DNA from 4 places in the Hydrogenophaga sp. L310 genome. Region 1 is predicted to be linked to each of the others. Evidence: predicted binding sites of a transcription regulator. Region 1 holds the regulator's gene; each other region holds the start of a gene.
The links. Region 1 encodes sigma-54, which starts transcription at its own class of promoters, with help from an activator protein. Its sites were predicted from a motif close to TGGCANGNAANCTGCTTT; they were not measured.
Positions count from the first base shown of each region.

Region 2: a site for sigma-54 is predicted at 1,131-1,148, ahead of AC0GNO_RS16930 (pilin). Genes of this name have one in related genera too.
Region 3: a site for sigma-54 is predicted at 678-695, ahead of AC0GNO_RS11170 (arsenate reductase (azurin) small subunit). Genes of this name have one in related genera too.
Region 4: a site for sigma-54 is predicted at 1,167-1,184, ahead of nifB (nitrogenase cofactor biosynthesis protein NifB). Genes of this name have one in related genera too.

Region 1 is NZ_JBVPZA010000007.1:199,188-201,385, reverse strand. Features, by position in the region: gene AC0GNO_RS13935 (THUMP domain-containing class I SAM-dependent RNA methyltransferase) at 1-121, opposite strand, end outside; gene rpoN (RNA polymerase factor sigma-54) at 118-1,767, opposite strand; gene lptB (LPS export ABC transporter ATP-binding protein) at 1,961-2,198, opposite strand, start outside.
Region 2 is NZ_JBVPZA010000010.1:113,926-116,123, reverse strand. Features, by position in the region: gene AC0GNO_RS16940 (3',5'-cyclic-nucleotide phosphodiesterase) at 1-726, shown strand, start outside; gene AC0GNO_RS16935 (hypothetical protein) at 683-1,033, shown strand; gene AC0GNO_RS16930 (pilin) at 1,193-1,627, shown strand; gene tfpZ (TfpX/TfpZ family type IV pilin accessory protein) at 1,799-2,198, shown strand, end outside.
Region 3 is NZ_JBVPZA010000005.1:201,203-203,400, forward strand. Features, by position in the region: gene AC0GNO_RS11165 (substrate-binding domain-containing protein) at 1-536, opposite strand, end outside; gene AC0GNO_RS11170 (arsenate reductase (azurin) small subunit) at 730-1,254, shown strand; gene AC0GNO_RS11175 (arsenate reductase (azurin) large subunit) at 1,265-2,198, shown strand, end outside.
Region 4 is NZ_JBVPZA010000004.1:10,593-12,790, forward strand. Features, by position in the region: gene nifB (nitrogenase cofactor biosynthesis protein NifB) at 1-1,122, opposite strand, end outside; gene nifA (nif-specific transcriptional activator NifA) at 1,586-2,198, opposite strand, start outside.

The sequences.
Region 1 (2,198 bases):
TGATGCCCACACCGCCGCGGGCCTTGAAGGCCAGCGGTTCGTTGGTGATGCGCTGCACCTCGTCGGCGAGCATGTCCTCCACGCCGGCCGCACAGGGGAGAAACAACTTCAATTGATTCACAGGCTTTTTCTAAGGTTGGCCGGTGCGATGCGAAGTGCCTCGCGGTACTTGGCCACGGTGCGGCGCGCGCACTCGATGCCCTGCTCCTTGAGCAGGTCGGAGAGCTGGTTGTCGGACAGCGGTTTCTTGGGCTCTTCGGAGGCGATGAACTGTTTGAGCAGGGCGCGCACCGCGGTGCTCGACGCGTTGCCGCCGGTTTCGGTGCCGAGCGAAGAGCCGAAGAAGTACTTGAGCTCGTAGGTGCCGAACGGCGTGGCCATGTACTTGGCGGTGGTCACGCGGCTGATGGTGGACTCGTGCAGGCCCAGCTCGTCGGCGATCTCGCGCAGCACCAGCGGGCGCATGGCGAGTTCGCCGTGCATGAAGAAGTTGCGCTGGCGCTCGACGATGGCACTCGATACGCGCAGGATGGTGTCGAAACGCTGCTGGATGTTCTTGATGAACCAGCGCGCTTCCTGCAGGCGCTGCTGCATGGCGGCGTGGCCGGCTTCGCCGCCGTTGTCGCGACCGCCGCGGTTTTGCCGCATGGCGTTGGCGTACACGTCGTGCACGCGCAGGCGCGGCATCACGTCGGGATTCAGGATGACCTTGAAGCCCCGGCCGGCGCGTGTGACGATGACGTCGGGCACGACCACGTTGCGCTCCACATCGATGAAACGGCGCCCGGGTTTGGGTTCAAGCCGCGCGATGACACCCAGCGCGGCGCGCGCCGTTTCGTCGTCGATGCCGCACAGGGCGCACAGACGCTTGATGTCGCGTTTGGCCACCAGCTCCATCGACTGGTTGCAGATGGCCAGCGCCGCGCGCGCTTCGGGGGTGTTGCGCAGCTCTTCGATCTGCAGGCGCAGGCATTCGCCGAGGTTGCGCGCACCCACGCCGGTGGGCTCCATGTGCTGCAGCCAGCCCAGGGCCATGCGCAGCTGCGCTTCGACGGCCTCCAGCTCTTCGATGGCAGGCGAGGTGGCCTCGCGGCCGTGCATGAGCCGCCAGAAGTCCAGGGCGAGCTCGGCCATGTCGTCTTCGAGGTAGGCATCGTCGTTGAGCGATTCGATGAGGAAATACAGCGCCGCCGCGTCCTCGTCGCTCAGCCGCAGGCAGCGGGCCTGCTCGTGCAGGTGGTCCTGGAGGCTGACGGGACTGCGGGCCAGGTCGGCTGCGCTGGCGGTTTCGTCGTCGCCACCGGAGCCGCTGTTGCGCGCCGGTGCGTCGCCGCCCCATTCGCTGTCGTCAGGCGCCATCTCGACCGTGCCGTCGCCTTCCCAGCTTTCTTCCACCGGGGTGGCCCCGTCGAGCCGGCTTTCGATCTCGTCGCCTGAGCCGCTGTCGGCGGGCGCGTCGGACGTGCTGCTGACGCGGTCAGGCAGCGGGCCGTCAAATTCGGCGGGGGCGGCCACGGCGTCGGCCACCGGCAGCGCGGCATCGGCGATCTGTTCGCCGGCGCTCACCGGCGCATCGACCTGCTCCAGACCGAAAGCCTCGCGCTCGGCGATCTCTTCCGTGCGCTCCAGAAACGGGTTTTCGTCGAGCATCTGCTCGACCTCCTGCGCCATTTCCAGCGTGGAGAGTTGCAGCAGGCGGATCGATTGCTGCAACTGGGGCGTGAGCGCCAGGTGCTGCGATACACGCAGGGAGAGGCCTTGCTTCATGCCTGGGCGTACAGCAGTGGGAAACGGAGATTCGCCGCCGGGCCGCCCCAAGGCGAATCAACCCCCTTGGGGGGCAGCGCGCCGCGCAGCGGCAAGGCGTGGGGGCCACAAGACGCCGCCGGGCCGCCCCAAGGCGAATCAACCCCCTCGGGGGGCCGCGAAGTACATGCAATGACGAGCGTGGCGGTCATGTTCACATGCGGAAGTTCTCGCCCAGGTACACACGGCGTACTTCGGCGTTTTCCACGATCTCTGCGGTGGGACCGCTGGCCAGAACATGGCCGTCGCTGATGATGTAGGCGTGGTCGCAGATGCCCAGGGTTTCGCGCACGTTGTGATCGGTGATCAGCACACCGATGCCCCTGGACTTCAGAAAACCGATGATGTGCTGGATCTCCAGAACCGCAATCGGGTCGATGCCGGCAAAGGGT
Region 2 (2,198 bases), on a different contig from region 1:
GTTTTGATCGACGCCGGCACCGGCGTGGGCGATCTCAGCCTGGACGAAATGGCCCGGGTCAACCACGTCCTGCTGACCCATTCGCACCTGGATCACGTGGCCAGCCTGCCGCTCATGCTCGACGCCGTGGCCGCGCGCCGCCTGGCCGCGGGCGCCGAACCGCTGCAGGTGCGCGCCCTGCAGAGCACCATCGACGCCCTCAAGGCCCACATCTTCAACAACCTCATCTGGCCCGATTTTTCCACCATCCCCAGCGCCGCCACACCGCTCATGCGCTGCGTGCCCATCACCGTGGGCGAGGTGCTGCAGGTGGGCGGCAAGGCCATCGAGGTGCTGCCCGCCGTGCACACCGTGCCCGCCTGTGGCTACGCCGCCGCCACCGCCTCGGGCCACTGGGTCTTCAGCGGCGACACCGAGCGCAACCCCGCCTTCTGGGAACGCGTCAACCAGCTGCCCGTGGCCCTGCTCATCATCGAAACCGCCTTCAGCGACCGCGAAAAAGAGCTCGCCCGCCGCAGCCTGCACCTCGCGCCCAGCACCCTGGCCGAAGAGCTCGACCAGATCGACCGCCGCCAGCGTTACCCGATCTACATCACCCACACCAAGCCCGCCGAAACCGGACTCATCATGGACGAGATCCAGCGCTTCGACCAGACGCCCAGCCGGGTGGACGACGTGCGCCATGACATCCGCTGGCTCAGCGCCGGGCAGACTTTCGAGCTGTGAGTGGCTCTGGAAGAAGTTGGCGCCGTGCGCCGAGAAACCCATCGACATCATTATTGACACCCCTGTCGTGGTGGCCGGCCTGATCTGCCCGCAACCCGACTCGCCAGACCCGGGCGATCCGTTCTTGTGGAACCTGCTGGCGCTCAGCCCCGATCTCATCCTGGTCACGGGCGACCGCGTTTGTTGCCAGACGCCGGCCTGGGGCAGCGGGTCATCACACCGCTGGCGCTGGCATCACGCCTTCAACACTGAACACAAAGACCTTGCCGCCGCAAGTGACAATTTCTGTCTGCCCAGACCGGGGTGACAAAAATTGTCAGTAGCAAAAAGCATCACAGGACACAAATCGTCACATGCACCGGCTGCGGCGTGAAAAAGACCGCAGAAACCCGGCCTTGTCGGGTTGGCACGGACCCTGCTCAGGAGAACGCGTTCCTCTCCCCCAACCACCCAAGGAGTTTTCGCAATGAAGCGTTCCATGCAAAAAGGTTTCACCCTCATCGAACTGATGATCGTGGTGGCCATCATCGGTATTCTGGCCGCCGTGGCCCTGCCGGCTTATCAGGACTACACGGTGCGTGCCCGTGTTACAGAGGGCCTGAACTTGGCCAGTGGCATGAAGCCAACCATCTCCGAAAACATTGCTGCCAATGGCGGCACCATTGCGGCAGGCTCCTGTGCTGGTGTGAACAACATTGGTGCTGTGGGTGCCGTGACTTCCGTGGTTTGCACTGACGATACTGGTGTTGTGGTAACGACTATGAATCCCACCGCCAAAAGTGTGGTCTTTAGTCTGACTCCTGCTACGGGTGTGGCAGGTGCGATTGACTGGGCTTGCACAACGGCTGCTACTGCTAACTACAAGTACGTGCCCAATGAGTGCCGTGCTGGTGGTGCTTAATGTCCAAGGAGGCGAGTGACGCAGGAGAATGAATTTTCTGCTCTTTCGCTCTTCTGAAAGAAAAGACCGCTTTGGCGGTCTTTTCTTTTTCGCGCTACCAACCAGATTCAATTCAAGCGGGGGCCACAGACAATATAGGCATCAATGATGATGCGATCTTAAACTGATGCTATGAAGCTTTTCAACGTTTCGAGAATCGGGTTTGCTCTCCGCTGGAGCTTCTATCACTTAATCGGCAGTTTGTTTGTGGCATTGCTGTCATCAGTCGTGGTGTTTAGTGGTTGGTACCCAAATCCTTGGCGCACCATGCTCGGGGTGACCCAGATTTTCCTTCTTGTCGTTCTGGTGGATGTGATTTGTGGCCCGATGCTCACACTAGTCTTGGCGAGTCCGCGGAAATCCGTGCGTGAACGGTGGGTCGATCTCACCCTGGTCGTGGTTATCCAGCTGGGTGCCTTGTTTTACGGACTGTTTTCAGTCTTTTCAGCGCGCCCGGTTGTGCTGGCATTTGAAACAGACCGTTTTGTTGTGGTGACTGCCAATGAGGTTCAGACCACTGACTTCACTCAGA
Region 3 (2,198 bases), on a different contig from region 1:
GAGCCAGCCTGGGCCAGGCGGGCCGCCACGGCTTCGGCCACGTTGCGGTGGCCGTGCGTGAAAAAACCCCGCTTCAGGTCTCGTGCTGACACCCCGGCCTTGCTCAGCTGGGCCTGCGCGACCAGCCAGCCCGAGTTGGAGAGAGGATCGGAATAGGCCAGCACGCGCCCTTTGAGATCGTTCCAGCCCTCGATCTCCGGGACTGGGGTTTTCGAGCGAATGAGATAGGCCTGGTAGAACGGCTGGCCGTGGTACAGCGGCACGGCGAGCAGGGACAGCCCGCTCTCGAAACGCACGAAGGGATACCCACAGATCCAGGCGGCATCGATCTGTCTGGAAAACAGCAGGTCCAGGATGCTTTGGTAGGACTCGCGGGCCACGAACTCGACATCGATCCCCACCCGACTGCCCAGGTAGCGACCCCAGCGCGACAAGAAGGCCACCTGATCCGCCAGGATCACCGGGGTCAGCCCGATGCGCAGGCGGTCCGCTCCCCATCCCGGGAGGGACACAGCCGCCGCGGCGGCGCCGCACATGCCAGCGGCCAGGTAGCGTCTTCGGTTCACAGACATTCTCGCGTTACGTTTTCGTAACTTTGATTTTCATCATGGTTACGAAAATCCCACAGAGAAGAAACCCTAATGAAGTAAGTGGTTGATTTTAAAAGACTTCCTTGCTGGCATGAACGTTGCATACCGGTTCCATGTTTTCACCCAACCAGGAGACAAAATGGAAGACGTCAAGATCGGTCGCCGCTTTTTTCTGAAATCGGGCGGCGCCGCAGCCGCCGTGGCGGGCGCCACCATCATCCCGATTCGCAATGCGAACGCCGCCACCCCGCCGGCATCCAGCGGCACCACGCTGCCGTATCCCAAAAAAGCCGTCGGCTCGGCCAAGGGTCTGCCGCTGAACCAGGCGGTGAGTTTTGCCTACCCCGATGACAGCTCGGCCTGCCTGGCCATCCGCATGGGCTCACCCGTGCCGGGCGGCGTTGGCCCCAACGGCGATATCGTGGCCTACAGCTCGTTCTGCACCCACATGGGCTGCCCGGTCGGCTACGAACCCGGCACCAAGACCTTCAAGTGTGGTTGCCACTTCTCCATCTTCGACCCCGAGAACGGCGGCCAGATGGTCACCGGCCAGGCCACCGAAGACCTGCCGCGCATCCTGCTGGAGTACGACGCCAAGACAGACAGCATCCACGCCGTCGGCGTCGATGGCCTGATCTACGGCCGCCAGTCCAACATCCTGTGAGGAGAGCCGCATGACCACCCAGATCAACGACCGCATCGCGCTGCCCCCGAAAGACGCGCAAAAGACCAACATGACCTGCCACTTCTGCATCGTCGGATGTGGCTACCACGCCTACAAGTGGGATCACAACACCGAAGGCGGCCGCGCCCCGGACCAGAACGCGCTGGGCCTGGACTTCCGCACCCAGCTGCCGCCGTTTGCCACCACCCTGACCCGGGCGATGACCAACACCATCACCGACAAGGGCGGCAAGAAGTGGAACATCATGATCGTTCCCGACAAGGAATGCGTGGTGAACAGCGGCCTCTCCAGCACGCGCGGCGGCAAGATGGCCAGCTACATGTACACGCACGACGGCATCGGCCGCGAGCGCCTGAAGCACCCGCGCATCAAGCGCGGCGACCAGTGGCTCGACACCAGCTGGGAGCAGGCCCTGGCGATCTACGCCGGCCTGACCAAGAAGATCCTCGACAACGACGGCCCTGACGGCCTGTTCTACGACTGCTTCGACCACGGCGGCGCTGGCGGCGGCTTCGAGAACACCTGGGGCACCGGCAAGCTGATGTTCAGCGCGCTGAAAACCCAGATGGTGCGCATCCACAACCGCCCGGCCTACAACTCCGAGTGCCACGCCACGCGCGACATGGGCGTGGGCGAGCTGAACAACAGCTACGAAGACGCCCAGCTGGCCGACTGCATCCTGTGCACCGGTGCCAACCCCTACGAAACGCAGACCAACTACTTCCTGAACCATTGGGTGGCCAACCTCTCAGGCTCCACGGTGGACAAAAAGAAGAAGTGGTTCCCGGGCGAAACAGCCGCCGCCGCCAAGATCATCATCGTGGACCCGCGCCGCTCGGCCACGGTGGCGATCTGCGAACAGGTGGCCGGCAAGGAGAATGTGCTGCACCTGGACATCCAGCCCGGCACCGACACGGCGCTGT
Region 4 (2,198 bases), on a different contig from region 1:
GGCGGCCTGTTGCGCCTGGCGCTCGACCTCGACCTTGTCCTGGTAGCTCTTGCGCTTGTCCAGGTCGTAGACCACTTCCATCTGCTCCAGCTTGTCGAGCGTGAACTCTTCCGAGCGGTCTTCGCCCAGCAGGCCCACCGCGTCGGCACGGCACTGGCGGCAATGGCGCATCAGGTTGGCACCGCCCATGCAGGCGTCCTGCACCGCTTTCAGTTCGGAAGCGGTCGGGCCACGCTGGCCGGTGAGGCCGAACACCGTGCCGTGTTCGGCTTCGGAGATCAGCGGCATGATGTTGTGCAGGAAGGCGCCGCGCTTCTTCACTTCGCGGTTCACCTCGATCAGGTGCTCGTCGTTGATGCCGGGGATCAGCACCGAGTTGATCTTGGTGAGCACGCCGCGCGCGGTGAGCATCTCCAGGCCGAGCATCTGGCGCTCGTGCAGGATCTTGGCGGCTTCGTAGCCGGTCACGCGCTTGTGGTTCCAGAAGATCCAGGGGTAGATCTTTTCGCCCACGGCCGGGTCCACCATGTTGATGGTGATGGTCACGTGGTCGACGTTGTATTTGCAGATCTCGTCGACCTGGTCGGGCAGCGCCAGGCCGTTGGTGGACAGGCAGAGCTTGATGTCGGGCGCCTGCTCCTGCAGCATGCGGAAGGTGTCGAAGGTCTTGGCCGGGTTGGCCAGCGCATCGCCGGGGCCGGCCACGCCGAGCACCGTCATCTGCGGGATCTCGCTCGCCACGGCGACCACTTTTTTCACCGCCTGTTCGGGCGTGAGCTTCTGCGAGACCACGCCGGGGCGGCTCTCGTTGCTGCAGTCGTATTTGCGGTTGCAGTAGTTGCACTGGATGTTGCAGGCCGGCGCCACCGCGACGTGCATGCGCGCGTAGTGGTGGTGGGCTTCTTCGGAATAACAGGGGTGGTTCTTGACCTTGTCCCAGACTTCCTGGGGCATGTCGTCGGGGCCGTCCGACGTGCCGCAGCTGGCTTTGCCTTCACCGCCGGAGGTACCGCAGCCGCCACCGGCGGCGGGCAGTTCGGGCGTGGCGCCCAAGGATTTGATCTGGCCGATGCCGATGTAGGTCTTGGCCGGCAATGAACCACTGGCTGCGCTGGTTTGCATGGGAACCCTTTTCGCGTCCGACACTTGGCCGCATGGGGGGACCTATAGCCAATTCCGTGCCACCAAAAATCTTGTTTTAAATCAAATAACTGGCGTCTTTTGTCGGTTGTCGCAGATGCCACAGGAGCCACATCTTTTGAGCGTGTTGCGTCTGGCTTGCGACAAAGGCCACACAGGGAGCGCATACCGCTGGCGCCGTTCTTGGATCTGGGCAAGGCCGGGTGGTTGGGAAGAGAAGTCACAACCAGGTTCCACCCACCCGTTCGCAGACGTGTCGGGTGGCTGCGGCGGAGCGCTGAAGAGGATTCGCGCATGCCCCGGAGTTTCGAGCACATACCCCGTGTTCACGCAGGCCCAGCTGCCTGCAGCAACACATCTGCGCGAGCGCGCAAGCGCCCCGCCGCGGACGCCCGGCGCGTTGCCAACACCTCAGCGTGGCGCCAGCAAGATCAGTGAATAGACATCAGAACTTCCGCACCTCGATGCCATGCTTCTGCAAGGCATAACCCATCTGGCGCGGTGAGATCTTCAGCAGGCGCGCCGCCTTGGCCTGCACCCAGCCGCTGCGCTCCATGGCCCAGACCAGGCGCTCCGCTTCGCCTTCGGGCTTGCCATCGGCGACGGCGGTCGGCGCAGCGACGGCGACCGGCTCGGGTGACGCATCAATGGGTGCTGGCAAGGCGGCGTCGGCCCCGGCGGGCCCCATGGGCCGCTCCTGGATCGGAATCTCCGTCAGGCGGCTGGGCCGCACCGCGTCTTCGCGGTCGATGTGGTGCAGCACCTGGGTCAGGCAGCGGTTGCCCTGGCAAGGGAAGGCCAGGTCCGTGATCACGTCGCTGTGCGCCATGGTCGCGGTGCGTTCCACGCAGTTCTCCAGTTCGCGCACATTGCCGGGCCAGTAGCAGCTGCTCAACACCCGCATCGCAGCAGGGCTGAACTGGGTGGTGCGCGCGTTCTCCCGGTTGAAACGGTCGAGAAAATGTTTGGCCATGGCCGGAATGTCTTCGCGGCGCTCGCGCAGCGGCGGCAGCTGGATGCTGACCACGTTGATGCGGTAGTACAGGTCGGCGCGGAAC